DNA from 4 places in the Lysinibacillus sp. IITD104 genome. Region 4 is predicted to be linked to each of the others. Evidence: riboswitches for the same ligand, from Rfam matches in the RefSeq annotation. Region 4 holds a riboswitch; each other region holds the start of a gene.
The links. Region 4 has a riboswitch for S-adenosylmethionine ahead of V1L66_RS14795 (YezD family protein). Riboswitches for the same ligand answer to the same signal wherever they lie in the genome.
Positions count from the first base shown of each region.

Region 1: it holds a riboswitch for S-adenosylmethionine, as region 4 does, so the genes downstream of both, V1L66_RS20410 (MetQ/NlpA family ABC transporter substrate-binding protein) here and V1L66_RS14795 (YezD family protein) in region 4, are expected to answer to the same signal.
Region 2: it holds a riboswitch for S-adenosylmethionine, as region 4 does, so the genes downstream of both, metA (homoserine O-succinyltransferase) here and V1L66_RS14795 (YezD family protein) in region 4, are expected to answer to the same signal.
Region 3: it holds a riboswitch for S-adenosylmethionine, as region 4 does, so the genes downstream of both, V1L66_RS03165 (bifunctional homocysteine S-methyltransferase/methylenetetrahydrofolate reductase) here and V1L66_RS14795 (YezD family protein) in region 4, are expected to answer to the same signal.

Region 1 covers NZ_JBAHYH020000001.1:4,046,030-4,051,291, forward strand. The annotation lists gene V1L66_RS20400 (pyridoxal phosphate-dependent aminotransferase) at 1-987, shown strand, start outside; gene V1L66_RS20405 (PPC domain-containing DNA-binding protein) at 1,030-1,533, opposite strand; SAM riboswitch class I at 1,656-1,760, shown strand; gene V1L66_RS20410 (MetQ/NlpA family ABC transporter substrate-binding protein) at 1,849-2,679, shown strand; gene V1L66_RS20415 (methionine ABC transporter ATP-binding protein) at 2,785-3,810, shown strand; gene V1L66_RS20420 (methionine ABC transporter permease) at 3,803-4,474, shown strand; gene V1L66_RS20425 (enoyl-CoA hydratase/isomerase family protein) at 4,488-5,262, shown strand, end outside.
Region 2 covers NZ_JBAHYH020000001.1:2,185,837-2,191,098, reverse strand. The annotation lists gene V1L66_RS11130 (Ger(x)C family spore germination protein) at 1-299, shown strand, start outside; gene V1L66_RS11125 (hypothetical protein) at 304-537, shown strand; gene V1L66_RS11120 (endospore germination permease) at 569-1,717, shown strand; gene metA (homoserine O-succinyltransferase) at 1,757-2,692, opposite strand; SAM riboswitch class I at 2,815-2,926, opposite strand; gene V1L66_RS11110 (hypothetical protein) at 3,429-4,058, opposite strand; gene V1L66_RS11105 (hypothetical protein) at 4,197-4,799, opposite strand; gene V1L66_RS11100 (hypothetical protein) at 4,811-5,149, opposite strand.
Region 3 covers NZ_JBAHYH020000001.1:614,588-619,849, forward strand. The annotation lists partial or broken gene V1L66_RS03150 (protoglobin domain-containing protein) at 1-55, shown strand, start outside; gene V1L66_RS03155 (methyl-accepting chemotaxis protein) at 89-826, shown strand; gene V1L66_RS03160 (protoporphyrinogen oxidase) at 1,639-3,033, shown strand; SAM riboswitch class I at 3,133-3,233, shown strand; gene V1L66_RS03165 (bifunctional homocysteine S-methyltransferase/methylenetetrahydrofolate reductase) at 3,323-5,170, shown strand; gene metH (methionine synthase) at 5,163-5,262, shown strand, end outside.
Region 4 covers NZ_JBAHYH020000001.1:2,879,111-2,884,372, forward strand. The annotation lists gene V1L66_RS14785 (VOC family protein) at 160-945, opposite strand; gene V1L66_RS14790 (flavin reductase family protein) at 1,095-1,580, shown strand; gene V1L66_RS14795 (YezD family protein) at 1,672-1,827, opposite strand; SAM riboswitch class I at 1,899-1,994, opposite strand; gene V1L66_RS14800 (heparan-alpha-glucosaminide N-acetyltransferase domain-containing protein) at 2,165-3,259, opposite strand; gene V1L66_RS14805 (TetR/AcrR family transcriptional regulator) at 3,249-3,845, opposite strand; gene V1L66_RS14810 (phosphopantothenoylcysteine decarboxylase) at 3,948-4,622, opposite strand; gene V1L66_RS14815 (LysR family transcriptional regulator) at 4,694-5,262, opposite strand, start outside.

The DNA.
Region 1 (5,262 bases), 1.2 Mb from region 4:
CACAAATATTCACCTTTTAGAGGTCTCGCTGAATTACGCCAAGCTGCTGCGGACTTTTATCTACGTGAATATCAGGTAGAACTAAATCCAGATACAGAGGTAGCGATTCTTGGTGGAACAAAAATTGGTCTAGTTGAGCTACCTTTAGCTGTGTTAAACCCTGGTGACACGATGCTCTTACCAGATCCTGGCTATCCAGATTACCTATCAGGTGTTGTACTAGGAGACGTCAATTTTGAAGTAATGCCCCTTTTTGCTGAAAATGATTTCTTACCTGATTATCATGCATTACCTGATGAAGTGAAAGAAAAAGCAAAGCTTCTTTACTTAAATTACCCGAACAACCCTACAGGTGGTACAGCATCACTTGCGTTTTTTGAAGAGACCGTTCGCTTTGCGAAGGAGCACAATATTATCGTATCACATGATTTTGCTTATGGGGCAATAGGATTTGACGGTAATAAACCAGTTAGCTTCCTTCAAGCAAAGGGTGCAAAAGAAGTAGGAGTTGAAATGTATACATTATCGAAAACCTATAATATGGCTGGCTGGCGTATAGGCTTCGCTGTAGGGAATGCCGAGATTATTGCTGCTATTAATCTAATTCAGGATCATCTGTTTTGTAGTCAATTCCCTGCCATTCAACAAGCCGCAGCAGTAGCACTGACGGCTTCCCAACAATGTGCGGATGAACTACGAGCTACTTATGAGCGTCGCCGCAATGTACTCATTGAAGAAGCTCGAAGAATTGGCTGGCATGTTACGGCTCCAAAAGGCTCCTTCTTCGCATGGCTCCCTGTACCACTAGGCTATACAAGTGAACAGTTTGCTGATCTTTTGCTCGAAAAAGCTGATATCGCTGTAGCAGCAGGTAATGGCTTCGGTCAATATGGTGAAGGCTATGTACGCGTAGGATTGCTGGTTAGTGAGGAGCGCTTACGTGAAGCAATCCATAGAATCGAGCAATTACAATTGTTTAAAAGATAATGACGCCATATCCTGTAGCTATCCCTAGCTACAGGATTATTACTATTTTTCAATTTTCCTTGGTTGCCCTAAACCATTTTCTAATGGATAAAATTGAACATGACCTGTTTCATCATCCCATTTTCGAATATGTTGAATCCCTTGTACCTCTGCCAACACGATGTCAGCAGTAATAACAGGGTTGCCCCCTTTTATTAAATGCCCACCTGATACAACACCCCATTGATCGCTCATAGAACCATGGAAATGTGTCTCATATCCACCATCTCGCTTACACACCACACCTGAACCTTGAATAAATTCTAATGGTCCCTCTTTTTCAATCACATCACTAAAACGAACTTGAATTTGAGCTGTTGCATCTGGCACTAAATAAACAAAGCTGCTTTTTTGAAAGCTGCCAATACAGCTTACAATTGTTGCTGACTCTATGCTATTCTCTTCGCAAAGCGCTTCAATCCCTTCAATGATATCTGTTCCCGTTAGAAAACGAGCACTAATAACCTTACCAAATGAACCTATACCATAATTAACTCTTACAGACATTGTTATCCCTCTTTTGCGTCGAAATATTATAATTATATAAAAAATTTAAAAATTATTTATTGACTTACTATACCCTATAAATTATATTAGTTCTATCGGAATTACAAAAAAATATTATAAATCTCTTATCAAGAGTAGCTGAGGGACTGGCCCTATGAAGCTCGGCAACCTCCTTTTTATAGGAAGGTGCTAAATCCTGCAAACGATCTTCGTTTGATAGATAAGAGAGGACATCTTTTCATGAGCCTCTCTTAATTTGTAAGAGAGTTTTTTTATTTTCAAAAAACCGATAAAAACAATCTTGGAGGTATTTTCATGAAAAAGAAAAATAAATTTTTAGTAGGTTTAGCAAGTTTAACATTAGTAGCAGCTTTAGCAGGCTGTGGCTCTAAAGAAGATAGTAAAAGCCAAACTGAAGGAATTGATGAAAAGAAAATCGTTGTAGGCGTCACTTCTGGTCCACACGAACAAATTGCAGAAGTAGCCGCTAAAGTAGCAAAAGAAAATGGGCTAGAAGTAGAACTAAAATCATTTTCTGACTATGTTTTACCTAATACATCCTTAGCTGAAGGTGATCTTGATGCTAACAGCTATCAACACGAGCCTTTCCTAGATACATTTAATAAAGACCATGATACAGATTTAGTACCAGTGGGCAAGACGATTTTAAATCCAATGGGTATCTACTCAGAAAAATATAAATCCTTTGATGACATTCCTGACGGTGCAACGTTTGGCTTACCAAATGACCCAACGAATGGAGCACGTGCCCTCTTTGTTTTACAGGAAGCTGGCTATATTAAGTTAAAAGATGGCGCAGACTTAACAGCCTCGATCCGTGATGTAGAAGAAAACAAAAAGAATTTAAAATTCATTGAATTAGAGGCAGCTCAAATTCCTAAACAACTTAGTGAAGTAGATGTAGCAGCTATTAATACAAACTTTGCATTAGAAGCTGGCATTAATCCTAAAGATGACTCTATTTTATTGGAATCTACTGATTCTCCATACGTGAACTATATTGTTGTGCGTGCTGAAAATGAAAATGATCCAACAATTAAAAAGTTCGTTGAGGCTTATCAATCTGATGAGGTACGTCAATTCATCGAAGAAGAGTTTAAAGGTTCTGTAATCCCTAGCTGGTAAAACATTCAGAAAGCTTCTAAAGCCGAAGAATCTGCCGAAATTCCTCTATAGGAAAACGAGCAGATTCTTGCTTTTTAGAAGGTTGAGAAAGGAGCAAATAATCGCATGATTCAATTACAAAATATCTCAAAAGAATTTAAATCGAAAAAAGGCATCATAAAAGCTGTGGATGGCATCAATCTTCATGTAAAAAAGGGACAAATTCATGGAGTAATCGGCTATAGTGGTGCTGGGAAAAGTACACTCATTCGTTGCGTTAATCTACTAGAACGTCCTACAGCGGGAAAAGTAGTGATAGACAATGTAGACATTACGACCCTTTCTCTTCATGAATTACGTCAAACACGCCAAAAAATCGGGATGATCTTTCAGCACTTCAATCTACTAAAAACAGCAACGGTTTACAATAATATTGCTGTTCCCTTAAAGCTGCTAGGCTATAAAGAGGCGGAAGTAAAAAACCGAGTAGCTAAGTATGCCGAAATTGTCGGCTTAACAGATAAACTAGATAGTTACCCAAATCAACTTTCAGGTGGTCAAAAACAGCGTGTGGCTATTGCACGTGCCTTAGCACAGGAACCAGAGATTTTACTTAGTGACGAAGCAACAAGTGCACTTGATCCTGAAACAACGGAAGCCATTCTTGAATTGTTGTTAAAAATTAATCGGGAATTAGGCATTACGATTCTGCTCATCACCCATGAAATGAATGTAATTCAAAAAATTTGCGATGAGGTTTCTGTTCTAGAGTCAGGGAAAGTTGTGGAATTTGGCACAGCGATTGAACTTTTTGCAAAACCGAAGCACCCTACAACGCGAAAGTTTTTGAATACAATTTCACAACGTAATTTATCCCCTTCTCTTATTGAGCAATTAAATGTTTCAGGAAGTGTAATCCGTTTAACATTTCTTGGTGAAAGTACTGGTAAGCCATTATTAGCAGAAGTCACTAAGATATACGATGTGCAACCAAATATTTTAACAGCTAATATTATTGAATTAAAAAACGGTATTGTCGGCAATATTGTGGTGCATCTACATGGCGAGACGCATATTGTCCAAAAGGCGCTAACGTATTTTTCAGAAAATGGCGTAGCAGTGGAAGAATTAGGAGGTGCGTTCAATGAGTAGTATCCAAAGCTTCTTTACAGATTGGTCAGATGTTATTGGCAAAGCAATTATGGAAACATTTCAAATGGTCGGAATTTCATTGTTGTTCTCCATTCTAATTGGTATTCCATTAGGGCTATTAATCGTTTTAACTCGACCAGGACAATCCTTTGAAAATAAATTTTTCTATCAGTTTTTTAATCTATTCATCAATATTGTTCGCTCTGTTCCATTTATCATTTTATTATTCTTCATCTTACCTTTTACCAAGCTAATTGTTGGTACAACAATTGGTGTTAAAGGTGTAATCGTTCCGTTAGTTGTTTACACGGCTCCTTATATTGCACGACTGATGGAATCTGCCCTTTTAGAAGTGGATTCAGGAGTTGTAGAAGCCTACACAGCCATGGGTATTAAACGTCGCCATATAATTTGGCATGTCCTATTACGTGAAGCTCGACCATCTATTATTTTAGGCTTAACGATTGCCACAATAGGATTAATTGGTGCAACAGCAATGGCAGGAATGGTTGGTGCTGGCGGTTTAGGTGACCTTGCCTATCGCTATGGTCATTTACGTTATGAGGTTGATGTGATGTATGCAACTGTCTTTATCTTAATCATCCTTGTGCAGAGCATTCAATCCATCGGAAACCGCTTCGCTGCGAAGTTGAAAAAAGATTAAGAGGAGAATGAAGATGACAAAGGAAATTTATGTAGAGAAAAATGGCTATATTGCAACGTTAGTATTAAACCGCCCAGAAAAACGAAATTCTTTATCAAGGGCAATGTTTCAAGCTATAGCAGACCACCTTGAGCAACTACGTGTAGATTCTACTATCAAGCTCTTAATTGTTCGCGGTGTCAATGAAGTAGCCTTTTCATCTGGTGCAGATATTAGCGAGTTTTTAGATGTTCGTTATGCTACAGACAATGCCAAAGCCTATAATGAATTGGCTCTAAAGGCGATCGATGCTCTTTATAAATTTCCGCACCCGACAATTGCTATGATTCAGGGCTTAGCAATTGGTGGAGGCTTAGAGTTAGCAAACGCTTGTGATTTTAGAATAGCAACACCTAAGAGTAAGCTAGGTATCACCGCTGCAAACATAGGTATTGTCTATAATTTAGAAAGCACGAAACGTCTCATCAATATTGTTGGTGTCGCTAAGGCAAAGGAAATTTTGTACACAGCTACTATTTTTACAGCTGAAGAAGGAAAAAATATTGGTTTAATCACGGCCCTACACGAACCAGAGGATATTGAAAAGGCCACAGTGCAATTCGCTGAACATTTATTAAGTAAATCATCCATTGCAAACGCAGGCATCAAAAAAATTATCCAAGCAATTGTAGATGGTGAAAATGAAGAAAACGATGAGCTGGCACAGTTAGTTTTGGATTCATTTAGTTCAGACGATTATAACGAAGGTATTCAAGCCTTTTTAAATAAAAGAAAGCCTATTTTCAATC
Region 2 (5,262 bases), 690 kb from region 4:
TCGAATGTGATATCGATCTTACCAAAAATAAATCGATTGATTATGTTAATAAAAAAACAGCCCAAGGTATCGATGAACGCGTTGAAAAAACATTAGAGAAAATCCAACAGCAATATGAAGTCGATGTCTTTGGTTTTGGTGATGCCCTACATCGTGCAAATCCAAAGCAATGGAAAAAAATCAAGGATGAGTGGACTTCCATTTTTCCAGATTTAGCAGTGGCTGTTCACGTGAAGGTAACAACACAAGGTTTGGGCACGTTGCAAAATTCATTATTAAGCAAGCCAAAGGAGGAGTAATGGAATGGTGCTAGCCGTAGCTTTCCTGATTATCGCAATCATTGTTGCACTTATTTTTATTCCAAAGTTAAAAAAGCAACAGGATAGAAGAGCCGTTGTCGTATTCACCATTTTACTACTCATTGGAACTGCTTTAAATATGGGCATTGCCCTGAAAGTCCATATACCGAGCCCTTTAGATTTGATCACCTTTATCTTTACACCTATTAGAGATTACATTGTTTCATTTACAAAATAGATGAATGGAATTTGAAACGGAGGGTAGCTAGATGGAAAAAGAGATCATTAGTTCTAGACAGTTTACAATCGTTACCTTCCTCTATTCTATCGGTACAGCGATTTTAATTATCCCTTCGAGTATTACTGGTGCTGCTAAGCAAGATGCCTGGATTGCGGCAAGCATTGGTGTTCTGCTTAGTTTATTGCTTGTAAAATTATTTTTAACACTTGCCAATCAAACACCGTCCCTAAATTTTATCGAGGCCAACGAAAAAATTCTCGGGCGTTTTTTTGGGAAAATCACAGCGATTTGTTTCCTGATTATGACCTTTCTTTCTGCTGGAGAATTACTCTATTTTATCGGTATTTTCATGAAAACGGAAGTTATGCCAGAGACACCGACATTAGCATTTGCCCTACTGTTCAGTAACATTATTATGTATGCCGCTTATTTAGGGATTGAGACCTTTGCCCGTTCGGCAGAAATTCTTTTTCCAATGTTTATTTTTATATTTATTTTTTTCATCATTAGTATTAGCCCTCAAATTACATTTGAGAATATTCAGCCACTGCTAGAAGCAACGAAAACATCTATGCTTTATAGTATTACACGCTTTATGAGTATCTTTTCCTTTCCTTTACTTGTGCTATTGATGCTATATCCTGCTAGCGTCAATGTACAACAAGCTTCGCAGAAAGGGCTATATATCGGGACCATCCTTGGCGGAGTCGTCTTAATTACGTTGATTGTCCTATCAATTCTTGTACTAGGGCCTGAAAATACTGCGGCTAGAACATTTCCTAGCTATGCCTTAGCGCAAAGAATATCTATAGGGAACTTTTTGCAGCGTATTGAAATTATCATGGCATTTATGTGGATATCTTCCATTTATATTCGTACATTTATGTACTTCTATACGACCGTTGTGGGCCTTGCACAAATTTTGAAAATCAAGGATCATCGTCCACTTATTTTACCGATGGGTATCATTGTCATTGGACTTTCCCAAATAGTACATCCAGATATTGTGCATTCCACTAATTATAATAATGAAATTTGGCCAATCTTTTCCTTTATTTTCACCATTTTATTACCTATACTTTTGCTGATTGTAGCAGTCATTCGAAACCGCAAGTCCAAGGCTCAAAATAATGAAACACCTCAGCAGGAAACAAAAAATGACAATCAAAAAGTCTAATTTCTTCTACGCTAGAAAAGAAATTAGACTTTTTATTAATTAAATATGATATTCGATTTCATCTACAAAATCCCATTCATATGGTGTTTCTTGGTAAACATAGTAGTTCAACCAGTTAGAGAATAATAAATGGGTATGGGCACGCCATGTATTCATCGGCACTTGTGTTGGATCGTCATTCGGGAAGTAGTTTACAGGAACGGCGATATCTATGCCCTTCGCCACATCGCGACTGTATTCATCGGCTAGTGTTGTCGCATCATACTCTAGATGCCCCGTAATCATAATATTTTTATTATCTTTTGATTGTACAATAAATACCCCTGCATCCTCTGAGTAAGATAATAGTCGTAGATCGGGATGATTGCGAACCTCGTCAATCGAAACAGATGTATAGCGAGAGTGCGGCGCAGTAAATAAATCACTAAAGCCTCGTACCAAATCCACTGTTAAATCTGTAATCACATGGGAGTAGACGCCTGAGCATTTAGCAGAAAGCTCGACCTTCCCAATGCCATAATGGTGATACAATGCAGCCTGTGCCCCCCAACAAATATGTAGCACGGATGTCACATTCTTTTTAGACCAATCCATAATTTCTGAAATTTCCTGCCAATAGTTAACCTCTTCAAAAGCCATTTTCTCTACTGGCGCACCAGTAATTATCATACCATCATAGCGTCGATGACGAATCTGGTTAAACGTTGTGTAAAATAGCTGCAAATGGGATTTACTCACATTTTTCGACTCATGTGTGGCCGTATTTAAAAAGGTAATATTCACCTGTAATGGTGTATTTCCTAATAAACGTAGTAATTGGAGCTCTGTTTTTTCTTTTTCAGGCATTAAATTTAAAATTAATATATTTAATGGACGGATTTGCTGTGTTTTCGCACGATCCTCTTCCATGACGAAGATTTTTTCCTCACGTAAATGTTCTCCAGCTGGTAAATTTTTCGGAATATTAATTGGCATCTTGCTTTCCCCTCTCTATAATCACTCTCTTTTAGCAAACCTTGCTTGCGTAGAATGCAACGAAATTAAAAAATCCTCCTCATTCCATACGAGATAGAATGAGAAGGATTTTTTCACGTCCACTCTTATCTCTCAAAGGAAAAAATCCTTTGCTGGAATTAGCACCTTTCTAACAATTGTTAGAGGTTGCTGAAGCGTCATCGGGCCAAATCCCTCAGCTTCTCTTGATAAGATTATTTAATTATCTTGAATTGTAACACGAACTAGTTAGAATATCAATAATTCATAGAATATTTTGTGATTCATGTGCATGTTCCTTGCTCATTTGATGTACACTAAGCTTGCTATATGTGGTGTTTCTACATTTAAAATTTATGGTAAACATGCCGTAATTATGAAATATTGTATGAATCTAACTAGTTTTAGTATGGGAGTATTACATTTGCCTATTTGTTTATTCCACTTCTTATAAAATCTATGTAATCTTCATTATAACTCATACTTCTGAAAAAAAGAAGTGTATATAAATAAATTAAGTTAAAATTTTTAATTTAAGTAAAAAAAGGATATTTATTTCATGAAAGAAAAAAAGACTACAGCAAAATACTGTAGTCATTTCATTTCTATTCCACAAAAAGGAAAGAAGTTGAAACAGTGAAAATTAAGCACATTATCCATTTAATAGTAACGCCTATAAATATCAAAATCAATCAATTTTATTAAATAAACAACCTAATCATTTTAGTGTAGATTGTTTGTGTAATATCACTGTAAACTTCCTATACCAAAGATTAATTTCTTTGATAATTTGCTCATACTTCGGTGTTCCTGATTTTAATTCAGATATTTTTGTCTCATAAAACGGAACTTCAATAATAGGATTTGAAATATTATTTACCACAATTTCAAGTTTTATATCCTTAATAGTTTCTTTAGACTTTGTTTGTCCACTCAATCCACCTATTAATGCACCAACACCACCCGCTAATACGCCACCAACTAATGCACCGCCTACCTGTGATACCCTAGACGTTGACGTTACTGTATTAGAGTTAGAAATAACTTTTACCTCTATAATTTCTTGAAATTTTATTTTTTGTACATCAGGTTGCCTGTACTCTTTCGATAATTTAGGTATTTTCACAATGATTACTTCTTCTGTAATTTCATTAATTGAAAGTACCATCCTATCAACTAATAAATCACGACTTGACCAGTAAGCATCATCTTTTATACCAACTTCATCAAGCGTCATTCTTATATTATTTTCTATCTCTTTAACTTCATTTTTCCCCTTAGAAAATATTGTGATATACCATATAATAAATAAAATTATTAAAATTACCAATAATATTAATGGCCACATTTAATCTAACACCCCATATTATCTATTTTAGTTACATATTACTAATAAAAGAGGTATAAGGGAACAACTATTTTTATGGGCGTGTGAAATATGATAAGGTAGCAAGCGAAATAAACAATTTGGGGTATCGTGCATTTGTCAACGTTTTTCTAATCGGATATTGATAATTCCCTTTTTACTGTAATCTACGTCAATAATACGATAGGTTGTATCATAAATTTTTACATCGCCATATGTATTTTCATTCAATTTAAAATTTTTACGGCTTGCGTCACTGTCCCTAACTGTAATCTGATAAATAGGTTTAGTTAGATTAATGCTATCATTGGTTGTATACGTCATGTCTTTATATCGTAAAATACATGGTATCTCCCCAACTTTTACTTGTTGTTCTTCATATACAGGTCTACCTAAAGAATCTTTGCCTATTAAAACTTTTTCTGTTTTCCATTCTACAATTGAATAGTTGCAATACTCTAAGGTTGCCTTGTATTTACCACCACGCATTGTTAAAACGTCTGACGTAACCATATACACGTTATTAGGATTATTGATAGTTGTATAGTCCCCGCAATTAAAAACGTCTAATGAATGAATATGAAACGTAGAGTTAGGTGAAAATGTAGCGTTACTAATTACTGCATTGATCGTAAATGGATTTTTCTCAAAAATATTAAATTGGTATGGTGATTGGATAGCTTTTATCGTATCTTTAATTAATTTATCATCAAATAATTTCATTTAATCACCTCTCAATTGTATAAAAGGAATGTACTACTATTAGTATTATTTACTTTAATCTGTCTAATCTTATTGTCTAGTTGGTCTATACGTTTCATTATGTTGTCACTGAACTCACTGACCGTCATATCATCAAGTTTAATAGCCTTCATCATTGTAGGGTTGTTAGCCAGTCCTTCTAACACTGATAGAGCAGTAGCATAGATACCTTTCAAGTTAGACGTATCATCTGTATTATATTGTGCAGTCGCTTGTAGTCCGTTTTCTGCAAGGTATACGGTAAGTTGTGTATCATCTAATTCAATACCATTTATGTCCATCTTTAATCGCTGTAAGTTTGTAATATTCATGCTCTCATCCTTTCATTATTCAACATTTTATACACTGTTTTATACTGCATAAATAATCAATTTGTACGACTCATATATAAACACCCCACAAACGTTGATATATCAATAACTGC
Region 3 (5,262 bases), 2.3 Mb from region 4:
GATCAGAGCTATATCGAAAATTTGTAATTTTGAGCAACAACTCGTTTTAGAAGCTTTTGAAAACACTGTCGAACAACTGAAGGAAAAAATGGTGCATGAGAAAGAAGTTATTGAACGACAGATTGTAGACTCTTCAGAAGCTCTTGCAACAATTTCGCAGGAAACAAATAATTCATTTTGCTGCTTAAGCAAGCAATCTGACGAAATTAAACATTTGGCCAAAAAGTCACTCGATGTATCTACATTAGCTGAAAATCAAGCACTAGAGGGTCGCGAACGTTTAAAAAATCAATCACAAAATATGCTCAATATTATTAATTCTCTTCACGATATAGAGGAAAATATTGAACAATTATCAGGGATGTCTAAGGAAATGGAAACAATCATGAGTGTTGTGACCAATATTGCGAATCAAACGAATCTATTGGCTTTGAATGCTGCAATTGAAGCAGCGCGTGCTGGTGAAGCGGGGAAGGGCTTTAGTGTAGTGGCTGATGAAGTGCGTAAATTATCGATTCAGACAAAAGAATCAGTTACAGCGGTTGCTTTGTTATTGAAAAAAACGGGTGAACGAACAGAAAAATTAGAGCATTCTTTGACAAATATTCAAGATGAAGTTGCAGCAGGTGAGGAAAATATGTTACAAACGGAAGGCCAATTTACGAATATTTTGGGAGCTATGACAGAAGCAAAAGAACAAAATGATTGTATGGCAACGAAAATACAAGCAATTGTAGGCATATTAAGTGAATTAGGCACTTCATTTACTGATGTAACGAATTCAGCAGAAAAATTAGCGAGCTTTGCGCAAAATTTAAAAGGATAGACTACTAACATTTACATCTATTTGTTCTATTTTTAGACGGAATAAACACTATAGTACCTATTAAAATGTTTGTTGTATAAATATTGCAATAGAGGATGGATCTTTTAGAGATTCAGAAAGCGAGAGCTATTTCACTGATGAAATAGCTCTACATGTTGTTGAAAAAAGATGATGTCAACGGCAGAAAAGGCAACTTTGCAGGGTGAGGGGTTGATTTCCGTTCCGCCAGCGTCCTTTCTAGGGGGCGTCCGAGGAGCCGCTTCACTCACTTCCGTTCGTTCCAGGGTCTCCTCTGTGACGCTAAATCCCCTAGGAGTGACGCTGGCTCCACTCCAATCAACCATTCTGCAAAGTGTCTTTACTTTTTTTTCATAGTAGCATAGCGATCAAATCGCCCATTATCTGTATTCTTAGCGGGGATAAGCTCTTATTTTCAGTGTGGAGAAGTGATGCGTGACAACACCTCTTCATAAAGAGTAGTGAGCACCTTCACTTTATTTGAAAACCTTTGCTAAAAAGTTAGTGGGTTGAAGTGGAGGGCTACTTGACTCCCGTGGGATAGCGAGACAGGCGAAGCCCTGCACGGAGCGGTAGCGGAGGAAGCGATTCGGCGCTCGCCCACAGGAAAGCAAGTAGCCTGCAACGGAAATCCATTTCTACCTTTCAATTGACTGTTTTGTTTTTCAACACTAAGGAGGGCTATTTCGCTGATGAAATAGCTCTATTTTTGCTAAATTTGTAAAGGGTTTAACGTAATTTTCAATGAAAAAAAGATTATACTGTAGAAAGAACGAATAATAGGGGCGGTTACTATGAAAACAGTTGTTGTTTTAGGCGGCGGTATTACAGGACTATGTACAATGCATTATTTGCAACGTCAAGTGAAGGAACATAATTTAGATGTTCGTCTAGTACTTATAGAAAAAAATACATATTTAGGAGGCAAATTATATTCGGCACATGAACAAGGTTTCATCATGGAAACAGGTGCTGATTCTATTGTAGCGCGTCACCAAGGTGTTATGGAACTTGTACAGGAGCTTGATTTTGAAGCGGAACTAGTCTACAACGAAACAGGTATTTCTTATATTTATACGAATAATGAGTTACACGCTATTCCAGCAGATTCAACTTTTGGAATACCGATGAGTTTGACATCCTTAGAGGAAAGTACACTCATTTCCGAGCAAGGGAAAAAAGAAGCGTTGAAGGATTTAACATTACCTAACGATCGCTTCACAAAGGAAAGTTCAATCGGTGAATTTTTAACTTACTATTTAGGAGAGGAACTGGTGAAAAATCAAATTGCACCAGTCCTTGCAGGTGTTTATTCGGGAGATTTACATCAGCTTTCTATTGGCTCTACTTTACCGTATCTGATTGATTATAAGAATGATTATGGAAGTATTATTAGAGGCTTTGATGCGAATCGTGAGCAATTTGTTAAAGCAGCGAACAAAAAATTTATATCCTTTAAAAATGGTTTATCTTCTTTAATTGATCGACTTGAACAAACATTATCCGATGTAGAAATCATCAAGGGCGTTACTACTCTAAATGTTAAAAAACAAGATAAGAACTATACAATTTCCTTAGCCAATGGTGAAATTATTGAGTCAGAATATGTCGTTTTAGCATTACCAAACGATACTGTCCAAAATCTACTACAGGATGAATCTTTAAATCGCTATTTTGACCAATTTACGACAGCGTCAGCGATTACTATTTATTTAGGTTTTGATGTGCCGGACTCTAGATTACCAGCAGATGGAACGGGCTATATTGTTTCCCATAATTCAGACGTTACTTGTAATGCAGCTACTTGGACTAGTCGCAAATGGAAGCATACATCGAAAGAAAATAAATTACTTTTGCGACTCTTTTATAAGAGCATCAATCCAGCCTATGAGCAACTACGTGCCATGACGGATGAAGAATTGGCAGCAGTTGCTTTAGAAGATGTGAGAAAGAGCCTAGGAATAGAAGAACAGCCAACCGTTGTAAATGTAACAAAATGGATTGATCAAATGCCTAAATATGATCTAGCGCATCGTGAAGCATTACAAGGGTTACTACATGAATTACATGAAAAATATCCAAATTTATCCATTGCTGGGTGCTCATATTTTGGCGTAGGTATTGGTGCTTGCATTCAAAATGGGAAAAAAATTGGTGAAGAGCTTGCAAAGGAACTTGCCAATTTCTAAGGTTTTAAGTGGAAAAAAACTTTCTTATGTGAAATAGTCTTGACTCATTCGTCAGTAAACGATATGATTCTTTTAATTATTTAAAAAATTCATACTTAATTCTTATCAAGAGAAGCAGAGGGACTGGCCCATTGAAGCTTCAGCAACCAACTTTATTGTCAGGTGCTAAATCCAGAAGACCGTTGAGTCGAAGATGAGAAGGAACAACAATGATGAATCGTTAAAGCCTTCTTTTTTTATGAAAGAGGGCTTTTTATTATATAGAGACATAGGAAGAGAGGCTAGTTTTATGGGATTGCTTGAAAAGTTAAAAACGCATGTATTGACAGCGGACGGTGCAATAGGCACAGTGCTATATGGCTATGGATTGGAGTATTGCCATGAGGAAATGAATGTTCAGAGACCCGAGTTAATTGAGAAGATTCATAGAGAATATATTGCGGCTGGTGCTGACATCATTCAAACGAATACGTACGGTGCAAATGCCATCAAATTAGCTCGCTATGGATTAGAATCACGTGTCCAACAGTTTAATGAAGCAGCTATTACCATTGCAAAACGAGCAGCGGCAGATGGCGGTCAATTTGTCTTAGGAACAATTGGAGGTATTCGGGGAATTCGTAAAAGTGATGCAACCTTGGATGAAATATTAGCGACTATTGAAGAACAAGCAAGTGTCTTACTGGCAGGGAATCCAGATGGTCTTTTACTCGAAACCTATTATGATTTTGAAGAATTATCAGCAACCTTAAAGATGCTACGAGAAAAAACAAATTTGCCAATTATTGCACAAGTTTCTATGCATGAGCCTGGTGTTTTACAAAATGGGATGTCTTTAAATAATGCTCTCCATGAGCTTGAAGCCCTCGGTGCAGATATTGTTGGCGTCAATTGTCGACTAGGTCCTCACCATACAATTCTAGCATTTGAAGGTGTAGAACTTCCTAATAAGGCATTCATGTCTGCCTATCCGAATGCGTCACTTCTTGACTTAGAGGATGGACGTGTCGTTTATGAGTCAGAAGCTGATTATTTTGGTCGAGCAGCTGTTGAATTACGTGACCAAGGTGTACGTTTAATCGGGGGCTGCTGTGGTACTACACCCAAACATATTGCAGCAGCAAAGAAGTATTTAGAAGAGTTATCACCGGTTCAGGAGAAGCATGCGAAACCTGAAAAGATTGAGATTGTACGTGAAGCGGAGCCACCAAAGTATGAGCCTCTTCATGAAAAAGTAAAACGTGAACGCTCTGTCATAGTAGAGTTGGATACGCCTAGACATTTAGAGATTGATGGATTCCTTGAAGGAGCAAAGCAATTGTATGATGCAGGTGCAGATGTAGTCATGATGGCAGACAATTCACTGGCCTCACCACGGATTAGCAATATTGCAATGGGAGCATTGTTGAAGAGTACACATGGTGTACGCCCACTAACACATATTACATGTCGAGACCGTAACTTAATTGGTCTTCAATCGCATTTAATGGGTCTAAATGCTTTAGGTATTCATGATGTGTTGGCTGTTACGGGTGATCCAACGAAAGTGGGAGACTTCCCAGGTGCGACAAGTGTTTATGATGTATCTTCGATGGAGCTGATCCAATTAATTAAGCAGTTAAATGAAGGGGTTTCCTTCTCAGGTAAACCACTTCGTAAAAAAGCAAATTTTTCAGTTGCTGCTGCATTTAATCCAAACGTCCGTGTGTTAGAACGTGCTGTGACACGTTTAGAGAAGAAAATTGAGCATGGGGCAGACTACTTCATTTCTCAACCAGTGTATACGAAAGAAAAAATTGTAGAAATTTATGAGGCAACAAAGCATTTACAAGCTCCTATTTACATCGGCATTATGCCTGTTACGAGTTATAAAAGTGCTGAATTTTTACATCATGAAGTGCCAGGTATCAAATTATCCGAAGATGCCTTGGCAAGAATGAAAGTATGTGGAGAAGACAAGGAACGAGCGAAATTGGAAGGAATTGCCATTGCTAAAGAATTAGTTGAAGTGGCTGCGCAATACTTCAATGGTATATACCTTATTACACCATTTTTACGTTACGATGTGACACTAGAGTTGATGAAATATATAGAGCAATTGGATGAACAGAAAAAAGGAGTAAGTATACATGGCTAAGCACTCGATTGAAGAGCAACTAGAGAAACGTATTTTAATTCTTGATGGCGCAATGGGAACAATGCTACAAAACGAAAATTTATCAGCAGAAG
Region 4 (5,262 bases):
CAGAGGCTGGAGCAAAGGTGTTTCAGCCCCTAAAAATACCGAGCTATCCACTAAAACGCTTACGAAGTGTTTCGGAATAGTCGGTTTTTCTAGTTATCATGTTTAAAGATTATTCGGCTTAATGAAGGTCCAGGTTAGTTATGTTCCAGCCTTTTTTCATTATTGATTTATCCAATAAAAAGCACCTGGGCAAACTAATGTTTCCTTTGTTCGCTTAGGATCCTTTAATGTCACGCCAAATGGTCCCTCTTTGACATGTCCGAGTGTCATTGCCTTCGCACTCTCTTCCTTATAGAAATCTAAGCGCATATTCGGTAGCTGTAGTGACATATACTGCTCATATTGTGTAGGCTCTGGTAGCTGTAGCACCTCTTGCCACAGCTGAACGGTTGCCTGCATGTCCCTGACATAGAATTGGACGGATTCCATCGTTATAGCCTGTTTTACATCAATGGCACCACTTGCCTTTAATTGTGCCAAACGCTCTTCATCTTCCTCCGCCCATTCAATCAAAAATGGAAAATCAATTGGAAGATCTGGCTTACCAAAATGCAGTAGCTTCCATTCTACCACTGTGCCATCTGGTCTTGTTCTGCTACATGCATCTGGCCCATATACTTCATAGCCCAATGCTCGCAAGCGCCGACCCTCTTCCTCAATATTTTTTGTACGCAGGGCAATTCGAGAAAATCCCTGGCGCTCTTGATCACGTTTAAACGTATAATGTAGGGAATATGGGTATTGTGCCGCTTGCTCAAATAAATCACGATCATAAATAGCAATTTGTTCAATATAGCTTAAGCCAAAGTAGCTTAACGTATTATAAGTCCCCCACATCGTGTGCTGCCCACCATTCACTGTATGAACATTTCGTTTATTGAAGAAAACCTTTATATTTTCTGGTGATTCCACTTGATGAACCAGATGATCAAAATATAAAGTCATGGCCATTCCCCTTTCTTTCCCCATTACCTTTACCTATATGTTTGATTAGTTTAAAATTTACTCAAGAAAAGGAGTTACTAGTAGGATATGAAAAAAAGTTTCGTTTACCTACAAACTCCGTTCACTAATTTCATAAAGAGGTGATTTGAATGACAGATTTAGTAGCTGCCTTTAAATTGGCATTAGGTAATTATCCTACAGGCGTAACAGTTGTCACGACATGTCATGACACACAACCTATTGGCTTAACCGTCAATTCCTTTGCATCTGTTTCAATCGACCCGCTCCTTATTTTGTGGTCACTCGATAAAAAATCTCAGCTCCATCCTTATTTCACGGCTGCGCCAAATTTTGCGGTCAATATTTTAGCGAGTGATCAAGAGCATTTATGTACACTTTTTGCTAGTAAAATCCCTGATCGCTTTGCACAAGCACAGTGGTCAACTTCCACTTTAGGACTACCGATTCTACATGATACAGCAGCTAATTTACAATGTAAAACATTTCAGCAAATCGATGCGGGCGACCATACCATTTTTATTGGGCAGGTGGTAGACATTACAAATGCTCAAAAAGAGCCTTTGCTTTATCATCGCCGTCATATCGGTCCCATACCAAAAGGCTTTTATAGCTAGCCTATCACACAAAAAAAGGGCCACTTGTAAGCACAGGATATCCTTCATGCTTATAGGTGGCCATTTGACATAAGTTCTACTGAAATCATTGTTATTTTTTCTGCGGAAATCTTTGCTTTTCAAGCCTATTAATTTGCACAATTACACCATCTTGAATCGTAATATGCACTTCACCAAATTCAAGATTTTGAATCGCCTTCGCAATTGCCTCTAGTTTCTTATCATCTACTTTTACTGACTGAGCCATACGAAACACCCCTTCTTTCTTATTCCTTATTGTTCATAAAGAGGCCAACGCATCAAACTGATTGATAGCCCCTCCTATCTCTCAGACACCATCTGTTGGATTTGGCACCTGTTTTTCGGTTGCCGAGGCTTCATTGGGCCAAGTCCCTCCACCTCTCTTGATAAGAGTACTGCGTTTCTTGAAAATAATTCTATAATTCCGCTATAGGAATGTCAATACAAAATATTAGAAAACCTAGTTGAATACTATGCAATGTGTCGTTTAGATTAAAAAACTCCCTATACCTAAAGTATTTTATGCCTAGTCAGTGAGAAATAGATGGCAATCCATTAATTTATTACGAGCTCCATTTCCTCATTATGAATTCAAGTGGGCCTCGATGATGTTTAGCCCTCCACCATACAGAAACAAAGACACATCCTAAAAAGTAACAGCAGGCATACAGCATAGAAAAAACAAGTGTTTGGTTCTCCAGCTTTTGGCAAACAATTAGTATTCCAATGCCTATAAAAACATGGCCAACATAATGCGTTAAAGACATTTGTCCAGTTAAGATTAAAGATTGAATGACTTTATTTTTATATGTCTCTACAAGATAGATGGAGCCCACGATAAGGACAATAGCCGAAGCCGAATTAGATAGGACATACATCATATTTGGTGGAATCGGTCCTGTATCAAATAAATACAATGCACTCTCTACATCCAATAAATGAATGGTTGTCATCTTAATGAATACTGTTGAACAAGCCTCAGTCATGATGACTAGCAATAAACCAGTCACCAATAAGATTTTTCGTAATGTACGATTTGTTAAATCTAATGTGCCGATTAACATGCCGATCAGAAAAAAACAAATCCAGGGGAAAAGTGGGTGATAGCCATTAAACAGCAAATTTCTAATAAATCCTACTGGTGTCCAAAAATCCAGATACTCTAGTAACACATATGTTGGATGCCAGCCAGCAAGGTAATTAAATTGAATTTGAAGCCATTGTGAAAGGATAAGAATGACACCGATAATAAACATCATCCTTTTCTTAGATTGGGCAATCAACCATGCGGCAACAAACATATACACGCCATAATAATGTAATATATCTCCTGTCCAACCGATCGCATATAGTACTATCCCTATCACGAATAACAAAAGCGACCTCTTCCACAAAATAAGTCGATTCTGACGAAGAAGCATTGGGTCCTTACTCTCTCTAGCCTGACGAGTCATTAAGGCTGTTCCTATTCCTGCTAGCATGACAAATACGGCCGACGCACGCCCCTCAAACATATTTTGTAAGGCAATCAACCGTGTTGAACCATTCGTTGTAGAACCTGTTATGACGCCAAAATTGACAATGAACATACCAAGCATAGCGAGAGCTCTTGCAAAATCAAGACCTTCAATGCGCCGATCATCATTTCTATTTGTCATCTTTGCCCCCTTGAATAATGCTATGTACAGCCTCCTTCCAAATAGCTCTATAGTTCAATTGGTTACCTGTTAACATGAAATTACCGATATTATCATAGACCAGGGCTAGCATCTGTGCCTTTGCTTCTATATGGGGCGTATCGTCTAGAACTCCTAGCCGCACACCCCATTGTAGGACTTCAACAAAGCTTGTTAAAAAGCTGGTTTCTAGCTCCACTAATTGTCTCTTATAGTTTTCATCGCGAGCCGCTAATAGTACATATTGATTAAATATTTTATTAAAATAAGGATCCTTGCCCTGTGCCTCAATAGACTTATAGCCTAGCTCGAGTAATTTTTCCTTAAAATTAGCGGAAGTAAGCTCTTTATAATCCACAGCGATATCCTGTTGAATTTCTTTATACAATTCATCAAATATGTAAGCGATTAATTGATCTTTTGATTGAAAATAATAGTAAATGGCTGGTTTTGAAATACCTACCTCTGTAGCAATCATTGCTAAGCTTGTTTTTTCAAACCCATTTTCCGCAAACATCACATAAGCAATTTCTATAATCTTTTGAAAAGTTTGTTCTTTATTTCCCATTATTACCCTCCTTTTTTACCGACCGTTAAGTAAATATTATAGGATGCTAACCTTTTAGACAAGAAAAAACTGTGTAGAAATAGTTCTCTACACAGTTCACATTTATTGATTTTGTAAATGCATCATTAAAGCTTCTGCTGTTTTTTGCTTACCCATTACTTTAAGAGGCTGTCCATCAGCAGGTACAATCCAATGAGGTTCATCCCCCCCATATAAAGACTGAGAGCTATTTGCTACCATAAATTGAGCATTGGCTGTTTCCATACGCAGTCTTGCGCGAGCTAACAAGAATTCCTCATCATTCGTGGCTTCGAGCTTAAAGCCTACTAATGTTACATTCGGTTGCCAGCCCTTAATTTGACCTAATACTTTTGGCGCTTTTTTAAAATGAATAATAGGTGGTTCGTCAGAAGGCATTTTCCCCGTTTCCTCCATTAAATTACCTGATTGATCATATACTTTGTCAATGACCCAATCAGAGCCCGCAGCCGCCATAATGACAATATCGATATGTTGTTGTTGAACTGCATGACGCACCTTTTGTCCTAAATCCTCTATGCCTTCAAATTGTATCAATGTCATATCATTTTGGTTTTCTGGGAGCTGTGCAAAGTAACCATGCATGTATACTACATTAGCGCCAGCAGCCAGCGCCGCCTCTGCTAAATAACACCCCATTGTGCCTTTTGATAAATTCGTGTGACCTCGTACACGATCCCATTTTTCAAGTGTTCCCCCACTTGTAATCAGTACGGTTTTGCCCTGTAATGTCCCCATACACTCACCTATTTTCTGAAATATATACAAATACTATTTTAACGTAATGTAAGGATATGCTTCAATAGCCACTATTTTAGGGAGCTGTTTTGCTCTTTTAGCCAAGCACTTAATATCTCTGCAAATTTCTTTGTGACGGGCGAAGCATGATGTTTCATGGCAATACCAATCGTTCGGTAGCCACCTTGCTTTAATGGAATCGCTTTCAATGTTGGCGGTAAATTTTGAATAACCAACTGAGGTAAAATACTGATCCCTAAATGATGAGAAATCATGGAAAGAATCCCTACCTCCTCAGAAAGCTCAAAGCGGATATTCGGCTTGACATGATATTGCTCTAATAGCACCTTGACATCATTTGTCCCTTTATAGGAAGTCATAATAAATGGCATATCCTCTAGATCTACGATATCAATTTCTGTCTTATTAAATAAAGGACTTTTATCCGAAACAATACATAACAATGGGTCCTGTTGGAGCTCAGTGAACTGATATTGCTCTGACTTTTGACCATTCAAAAATCCTACTTCCACTTCACCGCTTAAAAGCCATTGTTCAATTTCATAGTAATCTCCCTCTCGTAACTCCACCTGAATCCCTGGAAATTGATTATCCATGATCTGAACAATTTCTGGCATCC